One region of the Peribacillus sp. RS7 genome, then DNA from elsewhere that is predicted to be linked to it. Evidence: riboswitches for the same ligand, from Rfam matches in the RefSeq annotation. Region 1 holds a riboswitch; each other region holds the start of a gene.

Region 1 (4,584 bases):
CTAGCTTATCCTGAATTGTGCAACAGATGCACCCGTCAAACAACTCTTTCAGTGGCACTTCATCACCGATCAGGCCACTGTCCACCGATACACTGCCGAGTTCATTTAGAAGCACGGCCACTTTTCTACCCGCTTCACTTTCCTGTTTTAAGATATTTCGAAGAAGAGTCGTTTTCCCGCTGCCGAGAAAGCCGCCCAATATGTACACTTCGGTTGTTTTCATTCGTATCTGCTCCTATGATCCGGTTAAATTCGATTCCGTTAAATTTTATCATACTTGTCTTCCTAAAGCACTTGCCTGAACCACATAAAAAAACCAGCCTATAAGCTGGTTTTTCAACAATGATTATGCTTGAACTTCGTCCTTTTCGTAAATCGGCACCCATCCTGCCGCTGTAACGAAAATACGGACAGCGACCGTTTTTCTATCTTCTGCCAGCGTGAAATAATGCCGTTTGGATTCTGGTACACTAATTAGATCTCCTGGATTAAGCCGTACATCAAACCACTGTTTATCGCCGCCTTCAATGGCAAAAATACTCGTTCCGCCTGCTATGAAACGCACTTCATCATCCTCATGGTGGTGTTCCTGCTTAAAGTTTTCAAGCATTTGATCCAAGTTTGGATTTGCATCGGATAATGTAATGATATCGTGCGCTTTATAGCCTCTTCTCTCGGAAATTTCCGCTATCTCCGATTTGAATGTTAAAAGGATTTCCTCCTTGTCAGCATCTGTCAGATCGTATTTTTCCACAAGATGGGCCGGTAATTTCGAAATGTCCCATTGCTCATAGATAACCCCTTGTGTTTCTAAAAAACCTTTTACCTTTTCCCCATTTTCAATAACTTCGTTTGTTTCATGGAATCTGATCGTCGCCATCATTCATTCCTCCTCTATGGATTTTTATCTTATGGAACCTGCAAATGCCTTTTGTTGATTAAGCAATAGTTGATATTGAAATAAAAATTCGCAAGCTTCAAGTATTCTTTTAGCTTCGAATCCGCTTTTACCCCAAACCGTAATACCATGATTGCGGATCAGCACAGCGCCAGAGTCTTCTTCGACATGTGGTTCGAACTTATCGGATAACAGCGGAATGTCAGCGTGATTATAGACGATAGGAATCCTTAGCTCTGAATCTTCATCCCACCTTCCGGTCGCTTTAATGATTTCATGATTACGAAAAGTAACATGACCTTCATCTCCGTACAATTCGGATATCACATTATTTTCAACTGTATGGACATGGAGTACACAGTTCGCATTGGTTTTCCCGTAAATAACGGTATGAAGCAATGTTTCGGCCGATGGTCTTAACTCCGTTTCTTCAACTGGTTTTCCTTTTAAATCAACCAGTAAAAAGTCCAAATCCGATTGCTTCCTTTTATCCTTACCGCTTGCCGTAATATAAAAGAAAGGACTTTCGGGCTTACGGATGGACAAATTCCCGCTAGTTCCCATAAACCAATCCCTTTCGGCCAATTCAGCCTTAATATCTGCCAACTCCCGCCATTCTTTAGAATGAGTGTTCACGCTTTAACCACCTCCTGCTGTTTTAAAATGTCAATTACATCAAAAAATGTTTCAAATCCTTGATGTGGAATTCCTTCCCTATCGCATTTTTCAAGCAATATGTCACGGGCTATGACAAAATCGGCCTGTTTTGCCGCTTCAAAATCCGTTACTGAATCTCCAATAACGAGTTTAAAATCATCCGCACCCGCAATCTCCCTCATAATGGATGGCTTACAGCAACCACAATCATTTTTACATTGGTCATCACAGGCATGGGGCCACTCAATATAAATTTTTTCCTTATTGAAAAATGCATGGTTGCAATACACGGACTCTGATGGCAAGATATCATTTAAAAGAGGTGCTATGAAAAAATCCATGCCTCCGCTTACAATATATAAAGGGATGTTGGCTTGTTTCGTATACTCAACGAATTCATAAAACCCTGGACGGATGCCGGCCGATTCACATACATATTGAATGATGTCATCCTTCAAGCCACTATCAAGTAGCGAAAACATATCCCCAACGCCAGAAGATATACTGATTTTTTGCTGAAGGACACCGTCTTTCAACGCTTCCCATTCCGGAGGCGCAAATTTTTTCATGATGGAAATGATATTATCTGTGTTGGTGATCGTTCCGTCGAAATCACAAAAGATGATCGGTTTCATTTTTTCTTACAAGCCTCCCCATAAAACAAGAGCTTTTTTTAGCGTTTCTTCCTCAGCCGCCGCTTCAGATAGGTCCTTTCCTGCTAGAACGGCTTCCACAGCAGAACGGAAAGCCTTGGCCCCACCCTCTGCCCCGTCAGGGTGTCCGTGAATTCCACCTCCGGCATTAATCACACTATCCAGCCCAAAATCCTTGATTAGGTCCGGAACCATGCCCGGATGAATGCCTGCAGAAGGAACAGGGAAGGCTTTTTTCCACGAAGGTTCATCTTTTGTAAGAGCTTCAGCAATCGCCAATGTCTCCTTTTTTTCAAGGGCGACATTTCCATAAGGGGATGGGAATAAGGATAAATCCGCACCTGATAACCTTACTAATTTACCAAGTAATAATGGATAGCCGATCCCATAAAATGATGAAGATGCCAATGCCCCGCTAAAAGCGGGGTGCGCCATGATCGGTAGCCTGATTCGATCATGCTCACTCAAGGCCTGCAATACATCCAAACCATATGTATGAACGTTGAACAATAAAGCATCCGCCCCTGCTTCAGCAGCTTGCTCTGCCTTATCCAATAATTCAAATGTTTTCCCTGATAGATTGACAGCGTATAAAGTTCGGTGGCCAGTGGTCTCATAGACTTCATTCAATATTCGTTTTCCAGTTTTTATTCTATCGAAAAATGGAGTCTGTTCCTGGTCGAAGAGAATCTCATCATCTTTAACTAGGTCGACACCTCCTAATGCTTGTCGCTTCAGTTGCTCATTATGGAAGGCTAGGTCCCTTCCTAATACACCTTTAAAGATGCTCATCACCAGGGGCCGGTTATATACGTCAATCTTTTCCCTTATGCCTGCAATGCCAAATTGCGGCCCTGGGAAAGCTTTTTGAATCTCACCGACAAAATCCAAGTCGATAAGTTTTATTTCTCCGTCCAATGAAAGTTTGCCGAAGACCGTCGTGAGGATAGCAGGTAAATCATTGGAGAAATTCCCTGCCGGATAGGCAATCTTAATTAGTGAACGGTACACTTTACGATTAAAATATCTGTTTGCCCTCTCTTCTTCAGATAGTGGTGTCACCGATACGACACGACCCTTATGTTTTTCCAGTTGCTTCTGGACCAAATGGGGCAGGTCCGTCCATGTTCCCACAGTCAATCCTAAGGCAATGCTTTCTGCTTTTTTCTCATGATTTCCATTAAAGTCATGAATTAAATAAGTAGCGACTATCTCGCTCATTTGATCACTCCTATATCACGTTAGTTAAACTCTCGAAGTCATTAACCTGAAATGGTCTCAAAATGGCAAAAGCCCCTTCATAAAGAAGAGGCTTTAAAAAGCCATCTTCTTATCTCCCAGCCATTGGCTGCAAGAATTAGCACCGTGCCTTGTGGATTTCAAGAAAATCCGGCGAAGAATTCCGCCCCATTTTACAATGGAATTACGGTCGGTTGCTGGGCTTCATAGGGCTAGTCCCTCCACCTGCTCAAAATAAGAAAACGCTGATATATAGTTACATTCAAGTATCGAAAGATTAAGAATTTATTTTGTATTCTGACACGTAATCCATACTTTGTCAATAAGTTTTTGTCTATTTAACCGAGGATAAATTGAATCCTCCGTTAAAATAATTTTAATGTACGTATCCGTTCCACAGCCTCTTCAAGCCGTTCTTCCGAAGTCAGAAGCCCTACCCTGACGTAACCTTCGCCAAATTCACCAAATCCATTCCCTGCGGCAACAGCTACGTGGGCATGCGTTAATAGATAGTCTGCAAAACTCTCGGACGTAAAACCTTTTGGTACCTTGAGCCAGGCAAAGAATGATGCTTTAGGAGCTTTGACATCCCAGCCGATTGCCCTCAATCCCTCAATGAAAACATTCCTGCGTCCCTCATACATCTTCACTAACTCCTCTACACAGCTCTGCGAGTCCAGTAACGCGCTTGCCGCTGCTTCCTGTATCGCTGGAAAGAGACTAACATAAAGATGGTCTTGCAATAGTTCAAGAGCTTCTATGACACTTTTATTCCCCACTGCAAAACCGACTCTCCACCCTGCCATATTGAATGTTTTCGATAGTGTGTAAATTTCTATCCCTACATCCTTCGCTCCTTCTGCCTGGAGAAAGCTTATCGGTTTTTTTCCGTCGAATCCTATCGCCCCATAAGCGAAATCGTGGACCACGCAAATCGAATGCTCTTTTGCAAAGGAGACGGTTTCATCAAAGAAACTTTCAGTTGCAGAAGCACCTGTGGGATTATTCGGATAGTTCAAGAACATCATTTTAGCTTTATCTAGCACTTCTTTATGTATGTCATTGTATTTCGGAAGAAAATCATTTTCTTCTGTCAAGGGCATCAGTTCGGTCTTTGCCTGTGCTAAAACGACACCG
Region 2 (4,584 bases), 2.0 Mb from region 1:
GAGGACGAACAAATGCAGGAAAGCATGAAGTTATCTGCCAATTAAACGTAAAAAGACCCGTTCATGAATGGGTCTTTTTTTCATTTATTCAAATATTAAATAAGGGTCAAATCTATTCCTGGACCAATACCACTTCATCATGTCCGCATTCAGAGCATTTCATAAGATGCGGGCATTGGCCTTTTTGAAGGGATTGGGGGTATCCGTCGTTCAGCTTAAGTGTGTCGATATCCATATAAGCACTGTAATCATCAGCGTAATCCATGAATTTCCCTTTATCCTCAAGATTGCTGCTGCATTCCGGGCAATTTACATGAATTTTTCTTAGACCGTTGCAAAGCGGGCATAAAGACATTGTTATTCCTCCTGTTCCCGATACTTATGATCTCAGTATTTGTTGCTTTCATTATTTTAACACATGGAAACACCCTCCCTAATACCGGCGGGAGGGCACTCCTATGGAATTATTTATTAACCATGTTAGCGGGATCGACCCATGCTTTGAATTCATCTTCCGTGAGGAACTCCAATTTCAATGCCGCTTCTTTTAAGGTAGAGTTGTCCTTGAATGCAGTTTTGGCGATCTTGGCTGCTTTTTCATAACCAATATGCGGGTTCAATGCTGTTACCAACATAAGGGAGCGATCTACATTTTCTTTGATCTTATCTTCATTTGCAGTGATGCCAACCGCACAATTAATGTTAAAAGAGTGTATGCCTTCCGTCAATAATTTCACTGTTTGAAGGAAGTTATAGATGATGACTGGTTTGAATACGTTCAATTCAAAGTTACCTTGGCTTGCTGCAAATCCAATTGTAGCATCGTTACCCACGATTTGTGTCGCAATCATGGTAAGCGCTTCACTCTGTGTTGGATTGACTTTACCCGGCATGATGGAACTGCCTGGCTCATTTTCAGGAATGGCTATTTCGCCGATTCCGCTTCTAGGGCCACTTGCCAGCCATCTGACATCGTTCGCAATTTTCATTAAATCTGCTGCCAATGCTTTCAAAGCACCGTGTGCATAAACGATTTCGTTATGGCTTGTCAATGCATGGAACTTATTATCCGATGTGACGAAAGGATGTCCTGTATCCGCTGCAATTTGTTTTGCGGAAAGTCCCGGGAATTCTTTTTTTGTATTGATTCCTGTTCCTACAGCCGTTCCCCCTAGAGCCAGGTTCAATAATTTTTGGCTGCTTTCCTCAATCATCGCTAGATCTTTATCAAGCATCGCTTTCCAGCCAGAAATTTCTTGTCCTAATGTCAGTGGTGTTGCATCTTGAAGATGTGTCCGGCCAATCTTCACGACATCCCAAAACTCTTTTTCTTTTGAATCGAATGTATCACGAAGTTCTTTGATGGCAGGAACCAACTTTTCAGCGACCTCCATAAAGGCTGCAATGTGCATGGCGGTCGGGAAAGTATCATTGGAGCTTTGTGCCTTGTTTACATCATCATTCGGGTGAAGTGTTTCCGATTCACCATTTTCTTTTAACCATTCATTCCCTTTGTTAGCGACCACTTCATTCACGTTCATATTACTTTGCGTCCCGCTTCCCGTTTGCCAAACTACAAGCGGGAAGTGTTCATCAAGCGTACCTTCAAGGATTTCGCCGCAAATCTTAACGATGGCATTCTTTTTAACTTCCGAAAGATCACCGAGATCATAGTTCACCTTTGCCGCAGCTTGTTTAACGTATGCAAATGCACGAACCAATTCAATCGGCATTTTTTCATTACCAATTTTGAAATTGTTACGGCTTCTCTCGGTCTGTGCTCCCCAATATTTATCGGCAGGAACTTTCACTTCACCCATCGTATCTCGTTCGATTCTGTAATCCATGTGTTCTCCTCCTATGTTTGCACTATTCATCGAAGACCTTAAGTATATGAAATGAATAATGTCGTATTATTCTCTCTCCTTACATTGTACAAACTTTATTATTTTAAAGCAAAAATATCCGGCCAAGCCTCCCCTTTTTCTGAAAAATTCAATTAATTCAACAGGATCATTCAGGATTATCCTTGACCACATGAAAATTCCGGATATTCTTTTTTAGACACGTAAAGTGTTGACACCGCTAGGCTCCAATAGACCTAGTCATGAACATCGAAGCAAAATCCATCAAACTTGTTCTTGACAGTATTTTGTATTTATAGTAAATTCAAAAGAAATTGAATAATCTAAACTCTTATCGAGAGAGGTATAGGGAATGGCCCGATGACACCTCAGCAACCTTCATTTGTTTCAAACCAATGAAAAGGTGCTAATTCCACAAGTTTGTGAACTTGGAAGATAAGAAGAATGACTCGTCCCTACTTAATCAAAGTCTTCTTCTTAAAGAAGACTTTTTTTATTTTATATAACTCAAAGGAGCAGTGAAAACTATGTACAAAACTGAAACATATCTTGCTCAATTAGGAAATCGCAGCGAAACGGCGACAGGAACAGTCAATCCGCCAGTATACTTTTCAACTGCTTTTCGCCACGAAGGAATCGGTCAATCGACTGGATTCGATTACACAAGGACAGGTAATCCTACACGCCAACTATTGGAACGATCCATCGCCGATCTGGAAAAAGGCGACCAAGGATATGCCTGCAGTTCAGGAATGGCAGCCATTTCTACTATACTGGCCTTATTTAAATCAGGTGATGCATGGATTGTCAGCGAAGATCTTTATGGGGGTACATATCGTCTGTTAGAACAAGGTTTTAAGAAATGGGGGTTGCAGTGTGACTATGTGAACACTTGTTGTTTGGAGGATATCGAAAAAGCCATCACTCCTCACACGAAAGCCATCTTCATTGAAACTCCCACTAACCCTCTTATGCAGCAAACGGATATTAGCGCCGTTGCCGCATTGGCCAAACGATTTGATTTATTGTTAATCGTTGATAATACTTTTTACACGCCTCTTATTCAACAACCCATCCTGCTTGGAGCGGATATTGTGATTCACAGTGCTACCAAGTATCTCGGTGGTCATAATGATGTGCTCGCCGGACTGATCGTGGCCAGCGGCGCGGAATTATGTGATGCACTTGCCTTCCATCATAATGGTACTGGTGCTGTCTTGAGCCCCTTTGATTCTTGGCTGTTGATGCGCGGAATGAAAACCCTGGCATTGCGGATGGATCGTCATGAAAAGAATGCAAAGGTACTTGTAGATTACTTGTCGGAACATGATTGTGTTACGGACGTATTGTATCCCGGTAGGGGCGGCATGATTTCCTTCCGCATCATTGAAGAAGCGGCGGTCAACCCATTTTTACAATCACTCTCATTAATTTCGTTTGCAGAAAGCCTTGGAGGGGTCGAAAGCTTCATCACCTATCCTGCTACACAAACACATGCCGATATACCTCTTGAAGTCAGAACGGCCAATGGGGTTTGTAATCGCCTGCTTCGCTTCTCCGTCGGCATTGAGGACAGCGACGATTTGATTCAGGATTTACAGCAAGCATTCGCACACGTAAAAAGGGAGGCACTACGATGACCGATCATGATTTTAGCTTTGAAACCAAATTACTCCATAATCAACATAAATTCGATTCGGCAACAGGCGGTGTGAGCGTCCCCATTCAGCACGCTTCCACTTTCCATCAATCCGATATCGATCAATTCGGTAAATATGATTACAGCAGAAGCGGGAACCCAACTCGCGAAGCGCTGGAAGATATCATTGCCGAACTTGAGGAAGGTACACACGGTTTTGCCTTTTCATCAGGAATGGCAGCCATTTCAACAGCTTTCCTACTGTTGTCTGCCGGAGACCATATCGTCATTTCCGAAGATGTGTATGGCGGAACGTTCAGGATGGTCACAAGTGTTTTGACACGTTTCAATATTGAGCATACTTTCGTTGACATGACGGACCTTGAAAGCGTCAAAGCGGCCATTAAGCCAAATACGAGTGCCATATACATCGAAACGCCTTCAAATCCATTACTTAAAGTGACCGATATTAAAGCCGTATGTGATATCGCAAAAACAGCCGGGGCCTTAAGTTTTGTTGATAATACATTCTTGACGCCAGCATTACAGAAACCACTGAATCTGGGCGCTGATGTTGTCCTTCATAGCGCGACGAAGTTTTTATCCGGACATAGTGATGTGGTAGCTGGACTTGCTGTAGTGAAAGATCCTGAATTGGCAGTAAGACTCGGTTCCCTCCAAAACTCCTTTGGAGCGGTTCTTGGTGTCCAGGACGCCTGGCTAGTAATGAGAGGTCTGAAGACCTTGTCCGTTAGAATGGAGCACTCCCAAAAAGGGGCAGAAAAGATTGCCGCCTACTTAAAGAAGCAGCCCTTGGTTAAAAAAGTGTATTATCCCGGCCTAGCAGATCATCCACAGCACGCCATCCAGGAAGGCCAGTCACTTGGAGCCGGGGCGGTCCTATCATTTGAATTGGAAAGCGAAGAAGTCTTCCGCTCTTTCGTGAACTCTGTCGAGCTTCCTGTTTTTGCCGTAAGCCTTGGAGCTGTCGAATCGATATTATCCTACCCGGCCAAAATGTCCCACGCTGCCATGCCTGCTGATGAAAGGGAAAAGCGGGGCATCACGAACAGCTTGCTT
Region 3 (4,584 bases), 1.8 Mb from region 1:
ACAGGAGTACCTGTCTCCTTATCCCAAACGACTGCCGTTTCACGCTGATTAGTAATCCCGATACCAGCAATTTGCTCTGGCTTTACACCGGATTCCGATAGTACACCGGCAATCACTGCCAGGATCGATCCCCAAATCTCATTGGCGTTATGCTCGACCCAGCCTGGTTTAGGGAAATGCTGCGTGAATTCCTTTTGGGAGGAATGGACGATTTCCCCCTTTTCGTTAAATAAAATCGCCCGAGAACTTGTTGTTCCTTGATCTAATGATAAAATATATTTTTCCATAGTGTATGCCCCTCCTTTTAATTAACTAGCGATATTCCTGCTTTCCAATTCATGTGACTGCTTTTTCCCAAATGCATAGGCTAATACCAATAGTACCAAGCTTGCACCCAAAACAGACCAAAATCCTACTGTTATATCCCCTAAAAAGAATGCTTTATAACAAACGGCACCAAGTGAACCCCCAACAATCGGTCCAACTACCGGAATCCATGAATAGCCCCAATTCGAATTGCCTTTACCCGGTATCGGCAGCAAAAAGTGAGCGATGCGGGGCCCCAGATCACGGGCCGGGTTTATGGCATATCCTGTCGTTCCCCCGAGTGACATCCCAATCACGACAATTAATAAACCGACAGCGAATGGGTTCAAACCCTCTGTAAAATCATTGGCACCTATGAATAATAAACCAAGAATAAGGATGAAAGTTCCAATCATTTCACTTAATAGATTGGAAAATGTATGTGGGATAGCAGGTGAAGTCGCAAACACACCAAGCTTCGTTCCTGGATCATCAGTAGCTTTCCAGTGTGGCAAATAGTGCAGGAATACTAGAGTTGCCCCCAGGATTGCGCCAATCATTTGGGCAACGATGTAACCAGGTACATCACTCCATGGAAACTCTCCAATAATGGCAAATCCTACTGTGACCGCCGGATTTAAATGCGCCCCGCTTATGGATCCCACTGCAAAAACACCCATGGTGACAGCCAGTCCCCACGCAATCGTGATAACGATCCAACCGGCATCTTTAGCATAAGATCCCTTTAAGGATGAACCCGCTCCAATACCTGCTCCGAATAAAACTAAAATCATTGTGCCTACTACTTCTCCCCAAAATGGAGTCATGAATAAAACCCCTCCCCTGATAATTTAAAAACCTTGCAAACAAATAAAAGGAGATTCACAGCAGAACTATCCTCATAAAAAAATTATGAATAGATCTGTTGTGAATCTCCTAGTCTCCGTCACATATATTAACTTGTAATGTAAAATATACTAGGTTGTGAAAACGCTGTCAATTATTTTGTGAAAAATTAATCTATTTTTCTGTAATTTTTTTCAAATTCCTCGTTCTATCCTATTAGACGATATCCCATAATTCAGTTTTGGAAGTGGTGATTGCCGACGCTCCAGCATCAAGGGCGTTCAGTACTTCATCAGAAGTACGGATGAGACCGCCTGCAAAAATGGGTGTTTGTAGTCGTTCCTTCACTTCTTTTATCATCCACGGCATAGCCCCCGGCAAAACTTCGATATAATCCGGCTTGGTTTTCTGCACCAGCTTATAACTTTTCTCCAACGCATGTGAATCTATTAAAAAGATTCGCTGGATGGCAATGACCCCCTTTTGCTTCGCTTTCAAAATAACGTTTGATTTAGTCGAAATCAACCCATATGGATTATACTCCTGACAAATGAATTCTGTCGCATATTCATCACTTCTTATGCCATGGATCAAATCGACATGATAAATCATTTTCTTATTATGCTGCTTTGCCATCATACTTACATTTTTCAATTGTGATATATGCAAATCAAGAAACACGCCTATTTCATAGGAACTTTCTAAGAATCTTTCGAAATCCTTCATGCTTGCCGAAGCAGGCAAAATCTTCTGGTTCATTATTTTCCCCCTTATCTCTGGAAAAACTAAAACTTTTAGTAATTCAGTATATTTTAAAGAGCTTGGTTTTTCAAACACATTTTAATGAATCGCCACCCTATCCATCCTTACACTAACATACCTGGCATCCCCTTTATATATTGCGGCTAAAAACGATCCATCATAAAGAAAGTTTCATTTTCAATGCACCATCGACAAGTTCAAATGATTTAATTGTGCCGACCGGGATTTTTCTAACGATGTTCCAAGCACTAACATTCATTTTGATCATTCTATTTTCAAATTCAAAAAATGGCGGTCTGTTAAATATCCTTTGGTTGATGAAACTCCTGTCAATCGGTTCCATTTCCACTAATTCAAATGAGATCGTTCTTTTTTCCACGTGAACCGGTTTTAATGTAATCCTGAAAGCTACGTTTTTCTTAAACATCATTTTTTTCACTTCCGTCGTTCCGGAAAGCACTATATGCTTTGGCGTAATCTCGACTTTAATATCCTGATCAGATGATTTCATCTTTATGATACTCTCTATCATAGCTGCAGTTACCGTTATCGGTATGCCATTTCCAAATATATTGGATGGATCGAATGCATTCATCCTGGTATTCCCCTCCAACTTTCAATATCACAGTTCATAAGGAACGTCGGTTATAACATATGCCGGGTTCACGGATGCAGTTAACATTTCCCGAGTTAATAATCGATATATTCTAAATCTTCCACCTTCAACCCTTGACCTTTGTAAAAACTACCTGTATAGTCATAATTAATTTAATAGACAACTCTTATCCAGAGAGGTGGAGGGACTGGCCCTTTGATGCCTCAGCAACAGACTAATCATGTACTGTGCTAATTCCAGAAGTGTAAAAACTTGAAGATAAGAAGAGTAAATAGCTATGCTGCCAACACCTCTTCTTATTTTTAAGAAGAGGTTTTTTATTTTATAAAAGGAAAGAAGGAATGCAACATGTCAATCACATTAACGAAAGCGCCTTTTAGGGCGGACCACGTCGGGAGTTTATTAAGACCGGAACGTTTACATATTGCCAGAAAGCAATTTAAGGATGGCACAATTTCAGCGGAACGACTTCGTGAAGTTGAAACCGAAGAAATCAATCGGATTGTCGATAAACAGATTGAAGTTGGATTAGAGGCTGTGACGGATGGTGAGTTCAGACGGACCTGGTGGCACTTTGACTTCCTCGAACATTTAAATGGAATCGAGGGATATGTTACTGAAAAAGGACTAACTTTCGATGGTGTGGAAACAGAGAGATATAACGTTCGCAATACCGGAAAGGTTTCATTCAATCCTGAACATCCCTTCATTCGTGATTTTATTGAATTGAACAAAATTGTGGACGGACGTGCCGTTGCCAAACAAACCATTCCCAGTCCCAATCAATTATTTGCTGTAGGTGTTCAAAATGAAGACGTCTACCCTGATATCGAAGACTATGCAAATGATATCGTCAAAGCGTATCAGCATGCTTTGAAAGCTTTTTATGATGCAGGAGTGCGTTATCTTCAATTGGATGATGTATATATTGCCAGGCTTTCAGCTCCGGATTTCCAGTTCAAAGAGGGAAAATATACGAGGGAACAATTAATTGATTTAGCACTGCGTGTAATTAATGGCGCATTGGAAGGCAAACCAGAAGACCTGGTAGTCACCACCCACCTTTGTCGTGGAAACTACCAGTCGACATGGGCATTTGAAGGAAGCTATGCCCGTATTGCCCCAACATTATTGGCAAAAGAAAAAGTGGATGGATTCTTCTTGGAATATGACGATGATCGCTCAGGGGATTTCAAACCATTGGAATACATTCCAAATGGCGGGGCGCGTGTCGTTCTAGGGGTCGTCACTTCAAAAAATGGAGAAATCGAAGACAAGGAAGCTGTTAAGGCACGCATTAAAGAAGCCTCGCGCTTCGTTCCTTTCGAACAATTATGCTTAAGCCCGCAATGCGGCTTCGCTTCCACCCATCACGGCAACAAGGTAACGGAAGAACAGCAGTGGGAAAAGTTGAAGTTCGTCGTTGATGTAGCAAAAGAAGTATGGGAATGATTTTTTTATTAATCATTTGACATATCGATAATTCTCGATATAATGAAATGTATGAAAACAATCGAGATATTTAAAGCATTATCCAATGAATCCAGGTTGCAAATCTTACAATGGCTCAAGGCGCCTGAACTCCACTTCACCCCTCATGAGGGAATAGATATGAAGGAAACCGGCGTTTGTGTAAGTCAGATTACAGAAAAATTAAACATGACCCAATCCACGGCCTCTCAATACCTCTCGATGCTTCTTAGAGCAGGATTGATCAAGACGGAGCGGATAGGAAAGTTTACGTATTACAAACGAGATGAAGATGCAATCTCAAAAATTACTGATTTCTTGAAAGAAGAAGTATGAAAATGAACCTGATCCCTGCCTTAGTGGGTTAGGTTTTATTTTCCTTTTAACAATTCGACATTTCACGATATGTTTATTTTTTTATTCATACATATTAACATATTCCGATATGTCTTTGCATATAACCATAAATCATTAATGAGGAGTGAATCTATTTGCTTAATACATGGAAAATTTACATGTTGGCGATTATCAGTTTTTTAGTAGGAACATCCGAATTCATCATATCCGGGATTTTAGATAAGATT
Region 4 (4,584 bases), 1.9 Mb from region 1:
CCTTGATATCGAAGCGGTAGCTGACATTGCCCACAATGCCGGGATACCTTTAATCATTGATAATACCTTCGCTACACCGTATCTATGCAGACCAATTGATTTTGGAGCGGATATTGTCATCCATTCCGCTACAAAATGGCTTCTGGGAAATGGAACCACTTTAGGCGGTGTCATCGTGGATGGAGGGAAGTTCGATTGGAACTCACCAAACTACCCTGGCTTTACGGAGCCTGATCCAAGTTACGACGGTCTGGTATACGCCGAGGCAGTTGGACCAGCCGCTTTTATAACGAAAGCCCGAGTGCAGTTACTTCGTGATTTAGGCCCTGCGCTAAGTGCCCAAAGCGCATTCCAGTTTACGCTTGGACTTGAAACGCTGCATGTAAGGATGAAAGAGCATCTTTCGAACACGAAGTCTGTACTTCAATATTTGAAAAATCACCCTGCCGTGACTTGGGTTTCGCATCCTTCTAATGAGGATCATCCCGATAAAGCCCTTGCGGATAAATATTTGCCCAAGGGAGCAGGATCCGTTGTGACTTTTGGAATTAAGGGAGACCGCGAAGCCGGGGCGAAACTTATCAATTCGGTGGAATTATGGTCCCATGTAGCGAATGTAGGGGATGCGAAGAGTTTGATCATCCACCCTGCCAGTACGACCCATCAGCAATTGAATGATGCAGGTCTGGCGAAAGCGGGTGTGCGTGCTGATCAAGTCCGTTTATCCATTGGGATTGAAAATGTAGAGGATTTAATAGAAGATTTGGAGCAGGCAATTGAAAAAGCGACGAATATCGTCTCCTTGACTTCTAAAACGGTTTAAGCAAAAAGTCCTGGGCATTCTTGAACTAGAAATATTATACATTGCGCTCCTTTTTTATCTATGATAAAATTTCAACATACTAAAGAACTTAATGATATACAAATATTCTATATATTAGCTCTTATCAAGAGAGGTGGAGGGATGTGCCCGATGAAACCCGGCAACCGACAAGGAGATTTCCTTGGAAAGGTGCCAATTCACACAAAGTTTAATCACTTTGGAAGATGAGAGGAAGGCCTGTTTCTTCACCTGCCTTTCTGCTCATGCAGAAAGGTTTTTTCTATTTCAGTAGGAAAAACCTTTGCATGAACTGCAAAATTGGTAGGGGAAACAGATAATAATGTAGAGAAATTAACTAAGTTCATAGGTTTTATTGGATAAAAGAGGTGAGGATTAATGATTACATTGACAAAAGTCAGTAAGCTGTTCCGAACAGGAAAAGGAAGCAGTGAGACGATCAAGGCTGTAAATAATGTGAATGTTGAAATAAATAAAGGCGAGATTTTCGGTATTATTGGTTATAGTGGAGCGGGGAAAAGTACTTTGATCAGGATGCTCAATGGATTGGAAACACCGACAGAAGGATCCGTTGTGGTGGCTGAGAAGGAAATTTCAAAAATTAAAGGTGCTCAGCTTCGTAAGGCCCGTCAAGAAATCAGCATGATTTTCCAACATTTCAATCTATTATGGTCCAGAACCGTTCAGGAAAATATATCCTTCCCGTTGGAAATTGCTGGAGTTTCAAAATTTGAACGCACCAAACGTGTGAACGAATTGATCAAGTTAGTCGGACTGGAAGGCAGAGAAAAGGCATATCCTTCGCAATTAAGCGGAGGGCAAAAGCAACGGGTGGGAATAGCCAGGGCTCTAGCGAATGATCCTAAAGTGCTGCTGTGTGATGAAGCGACTTCTGCCTTGGATCCGCAGACTACCGACTCTATACTCGAATTGCTTGTTGACATCAATCAGCGTCTCGGGTTGACGATTGTCTTGATAACACATGAAATGCATGTAATACGTAAAATCTGTCATCGTGTGGCTGTGATGGAAAGCGGGCAAGTTGTTGAACAGGGACCTGTCCTGGATGTTTTCAAGAATCCTAAAGAACAAATGACGAAGCGTTTCGTGCAACAGGTGACGGAACCAGAAGAAACGAAAGAAACGATGGACCATCTGCTCGAACGCTTTCCTGCAGGCAAAGTGATTCAATTGACTTTTGTAGGTGATCATGCAGAAAGCCCGTTGATAACTAAGCTCGTACGTAACTTCGAGTTGGATGTCAATATCGTTCAAGGTAAAATATCGCAAACCAGAAGCGGTTCATATGGAACGTTGTTTATCCATCTTGATGGCAAAGAGGATGAAATGCTCCGCGCAATCGAATTCATTAAAGCACAGCAGGTAGGCGTGGAGGTGATTACTCATGCTTGAAGAATTATTGCCGAATGTTGATTGGGAAGACATTATTGAAGCAACGAAAGAAACGCTTTATATGACAAGTATCTCTGTGGTGGCAACCTTTTTTATAGGCATATTATTAGGATTGATCCTGTTCTTGACAGGGAAGGGGAATATGTGGGAAAACCGGGCAATCAACGCGGTCATCAGTGCTGTGGTTAATATATTCCGTTCCATTCCATTTCTTATTTTGATCGTGCTGCTCATTCCTTTCACTAAAGCGCTTGTCGGCTCCATGATCGGAGAGAACGCTGCACTGCCGGCACTTATTATCGGTGCGGCACCGTTTTATGCACGTATGGTTGAAATCGGCCTCCGTGAAATCGATAAAGGTGTAATTGAAGCCGCTAAATCGATGGGGGCAAAAACGAGCACGATCATTTGGAAGGTCCTTCTTCCGGAGTCGATGCCTGCCCTTATTTCCGGGATTACGGTAACATCGATTGCATTGGTTGGATATACCGCAATGGCCGGGGTCATCGGCGCAGGCGGACTTGGTAATCTTGCCTATCTGGAGGGCTATCAAAGAAATCAAAATGACGTTACGCTTGTAGCGACTATCGTTATTCTAATTATCGTCTTCATAATTCAAATTATTGGAGATGTGATTACATCTAAATTGGACAAAAGATAAAGGGAGATGAAAAGGATGAAAAAGTTTTTAGGATTTGCATTGATTTTAGTGTTATCCATCGCTTTGGCTGCTTGTGGAAGTGAAAAGGATAAAGGCGGCAGTGAAACGGAAAAAGAATCCAAGAAATTAGTTGTAGGGGCATCCAATGTTCCGCATGCTGAAATCCTTGAGGAAGCTAAGCCGCTTCTTGAAGAAAAAGGAATCGAATTGGAAATCGAAACATTCCAGGACTATGTGTTACCAAATAAGGCTTTAAACGATAAGGAATTGGATGCTAACTATTTTCAGCACATTCCTTATTTAGAATCACAAATTAAAGAAAACGGATATGATTTCGTTAATGCAGGCGGAATCCATATCGAGCCAATAGCTCTATACTCACAAAAATATAAAACCATCGAAAAACTTCCTGATGGGGCAACGATCATTCTAAGCAGCTCTGTCGCTGATCATGGGCGTGCTTTATCCCTTTTGGAAAAGAATGGCCTGATCACTTTGAAAGAGGGAATCGATAAAACGACAGCTACAACTAAAGACATCGTTGAAAATAAGAAAAACCTTAAATTCGATTCTGAATATGAAGCGGCTCTGCTTCCTAAAATTTATGAGAGCGGCGAAGGCGATGCTGTTTTGATCAACTCCAACTATGCGATCGATGCAGGTTTGAATCCGATTGAAGATTCAATCGCCATTGAAGATTCTGAATCACCATACGTGAATGTCATCGCTGTAAACAAAGGTGACGAAAACAAAGAAGCAATCAAAGCGCTTGTAGAAGTATTGCATTCTAAAGAGATTCAAGATTTCATCCTTAAAGAATACAAAGGTGCAGTTGTACCGGCGGATAAATAATTCAACAATGACGACCTGATGTAATTCAGGTCGTTTTTTCATGTTTATATATGATAGTAAAAGGGTAGAGAATGATTGAAGGTAATAAAATGATACACAAATTTGAAAGGATGGTTCACTATCAATACTCTGGATTTAAATGTAACAAGCGAAATGGAAAAGGCGATGCAGTCTTCACATGGGATTGGCTACAGTGAGTACAGTAGAAACTTAGACCTCCGTATCGAGGTTGAGAAAGAACGAGATAGGGAACATGAAAAATGCAACAAAATGGTCCTGGACCTGCAACGCAAAATTCACGGCTAAGCATATAAAAGAGTTCTTTAAAAGATCGGTCTGTAGAGGTAAAATGGTAAGTGGTCCAGAAAATAAGGGTTTCCTTATTGGATGAACTTACATAATGCCTTACAGTCCGATTTTTTTATTTTCAAAGCGGAACGTTCATACCATCCGATCGACTCTTTCGGACATATATTAATAAGAACGAAGGTTTGCCGAATAATAAGATAATTTTAACAAAAGCTAAAATAAGGCTTAATATGCTGTAAATAGGCTATATCTGTTAGTATGGTAAGAATAGGACAGGTTTTTAACATGTAAGAAGTGGAAACACCTTTCTATATTAGTTGATTCCAAATTGGATTTGTTATAAAATTGGAATGAGAATAAAATGAGAATGGTTTTACGTAAATTTATAGTAAAGAAAGTAATCTTTACTTTCTGGTAATAAAATAGGAATTAGTTCACGGAGGTATTATTATGTCAGCTTCTACATTAACGGTTAAAGATCTTCACGTATCAATTGAAGGCAAAGAGA

Evidence for each region. A riboswitch is a leader RNA that binds a small molecule or an ion and turns the genes downstream of it on or off. The one in region 1 is predicted to bind S-adenosylmethionine.
Region 2: it holds a riboswitch for S-adenosylmethionine, as region 1 does, so the genes downstream of both, ACDZ29_RS16295 (methionine biosynthesis PLP-dependent protein) here and mtnW (2,3-diketo-5-methylthiopentyl-1-phosphate enolase) in region 1, are expected to answer to the same signal.
Region 3: it holds a riboswitch for S-adenosylmethionine, as region 1 does, so the genes downstream of both, ACDZ29_RS07660 (5-methyltetrahydropteroyltriglutamate--homocysteine S-methyltransferase) here and mtnW (2,3-diketo-5-methylthiopentyl-1-phosphate enolase) in region 1, are expected to answer to the same signal.
Region 4: it holds a riboswitch for S-adenosylmethionine, as region 1 does, so the genes downstream of both, ACDZ29_RS08425 (methionine ABC transporter ATP-binding protein) here and mtnW (2,3-diketo-5-methylthiopentyl-1-phosphate enolase) in region 1, are expected to answer to the same signal.

The regions. Positions count from the first base shown of each region.
Region 1 covers NZ_CP168135.1:5,277,035-5,281,618, forward strand. The annotation lists gene ACDZ29_RS26095 (CobW family GTP-binding protein) at 1-223, opposite strand, end outside; gene ACDZ29_RS26100 (cupin domain-containing protein) at 347-880, opposite strand; gene ACDZ29_RS26105 (methylthioribulose 1-phosphate dehydratase) at 905-1,534, opposite strand; gene ACDZ29_RS26110 (2-hydroxy-3-keto-5-methylthiopentenyl-1-phosphate phosphatase) at 1,531-2,190, opposite strand; gene mtnW (2,3-diketo-5-methylthiopentyl-1-phosphate enolase) at 2,197-3,429, opposite strand; SAM riboswitch class I at 3,536-3,688, opposite strand; gene ACDZ29_RS26120 (pyridoxal phosphate-dependent aminotransferase) at 3,813-4,584, opposite strand, start outside.
Region 2 covers NZ_CP168135.1:3,244,543-3,249,126, reverse strand. The annotation lists gene ACDZ29_RS16310 (ABC transporter ATP-binding protein) at 1-45, shown strand, start outside; gene ACDZ29_RS16305 (hypothetical protein) at 113-355, opposite strand; gene fumC (class II fumarate hydratase) at 465-1,847, opposite strand; SAM riboswitch class I at 2,194-2,307, shown strand; gene ACDZ29_RS16295 (methionine biosynthesis PLP-dependent protein) at 2,393-3,505, shown strand; gene metC (cystathionine beta-lyase) at 3,502-4,584, shown strand, end outside.
Region 3 covers NZ_CP168135.1:1,473,621-1,478,204, forward strand. The annotation lists gene glpK (glycerol kinase GlpK) at 1-287, opposite strand, end outside; gene ACDZ29_RS07645 (MIP/aquaporin family protein) at 309-1,133, opposite strand; gene ACDZ29_RS07650 (glycerol-3-phosphate responsive antiterminator) at 1,369-1,911, opposite strand; gene ACDZ29_RS07655 (hypothetical protein) at 2,072-2,509, opposite strand; SAM riboswitch class I at 2,694-2,795, shown strand; gene ACDZ29_RS07660 (5-methyltetrahydropteroyltriglutamate--homocysteine S-methyltransferase) at 2,879-3,982, shown strand; gene ACDZ29_RS07665 (helix-turn-helix transcriptional regulator) at 4,034-4,336, shown strand; gene ACDZ29_RS07670 (MFS transporter) at 4,492-4,584, shown strand, end outside.
Region 4 covers NZ_CP168135.1:1,613,570-1,618,153, reverse strand. The annotation lists gene ACDZ29_RS08430 (O-acetylhomoserine aminocarboxypropyltransferase/cysteine synthase family protein) at 1-823, shown strand, start outside; SAM riboswitch class I at 942-1,054, shown strand; gene ACDZ29_RS08425 (methionine ABC transporter ATP-binding protein) at 1,220-2,254, shown strand; gene ACDZ29_RS08420 (methionine ABC transporter permease) at 2,247-2,915, shown strand; gene ACDZ29_RS08415 (MetQ/NlpA family ABC transporter substrate-binding protein) at 2,931-3,767, shown strand; gene ACDZ29_RS08410 (hypothetical protein) at 3,870-4,073, shown strand; gene sufC (Fe-S cluster assembly ATPase SufC) at 4,527-4,584, shown strand, end outside.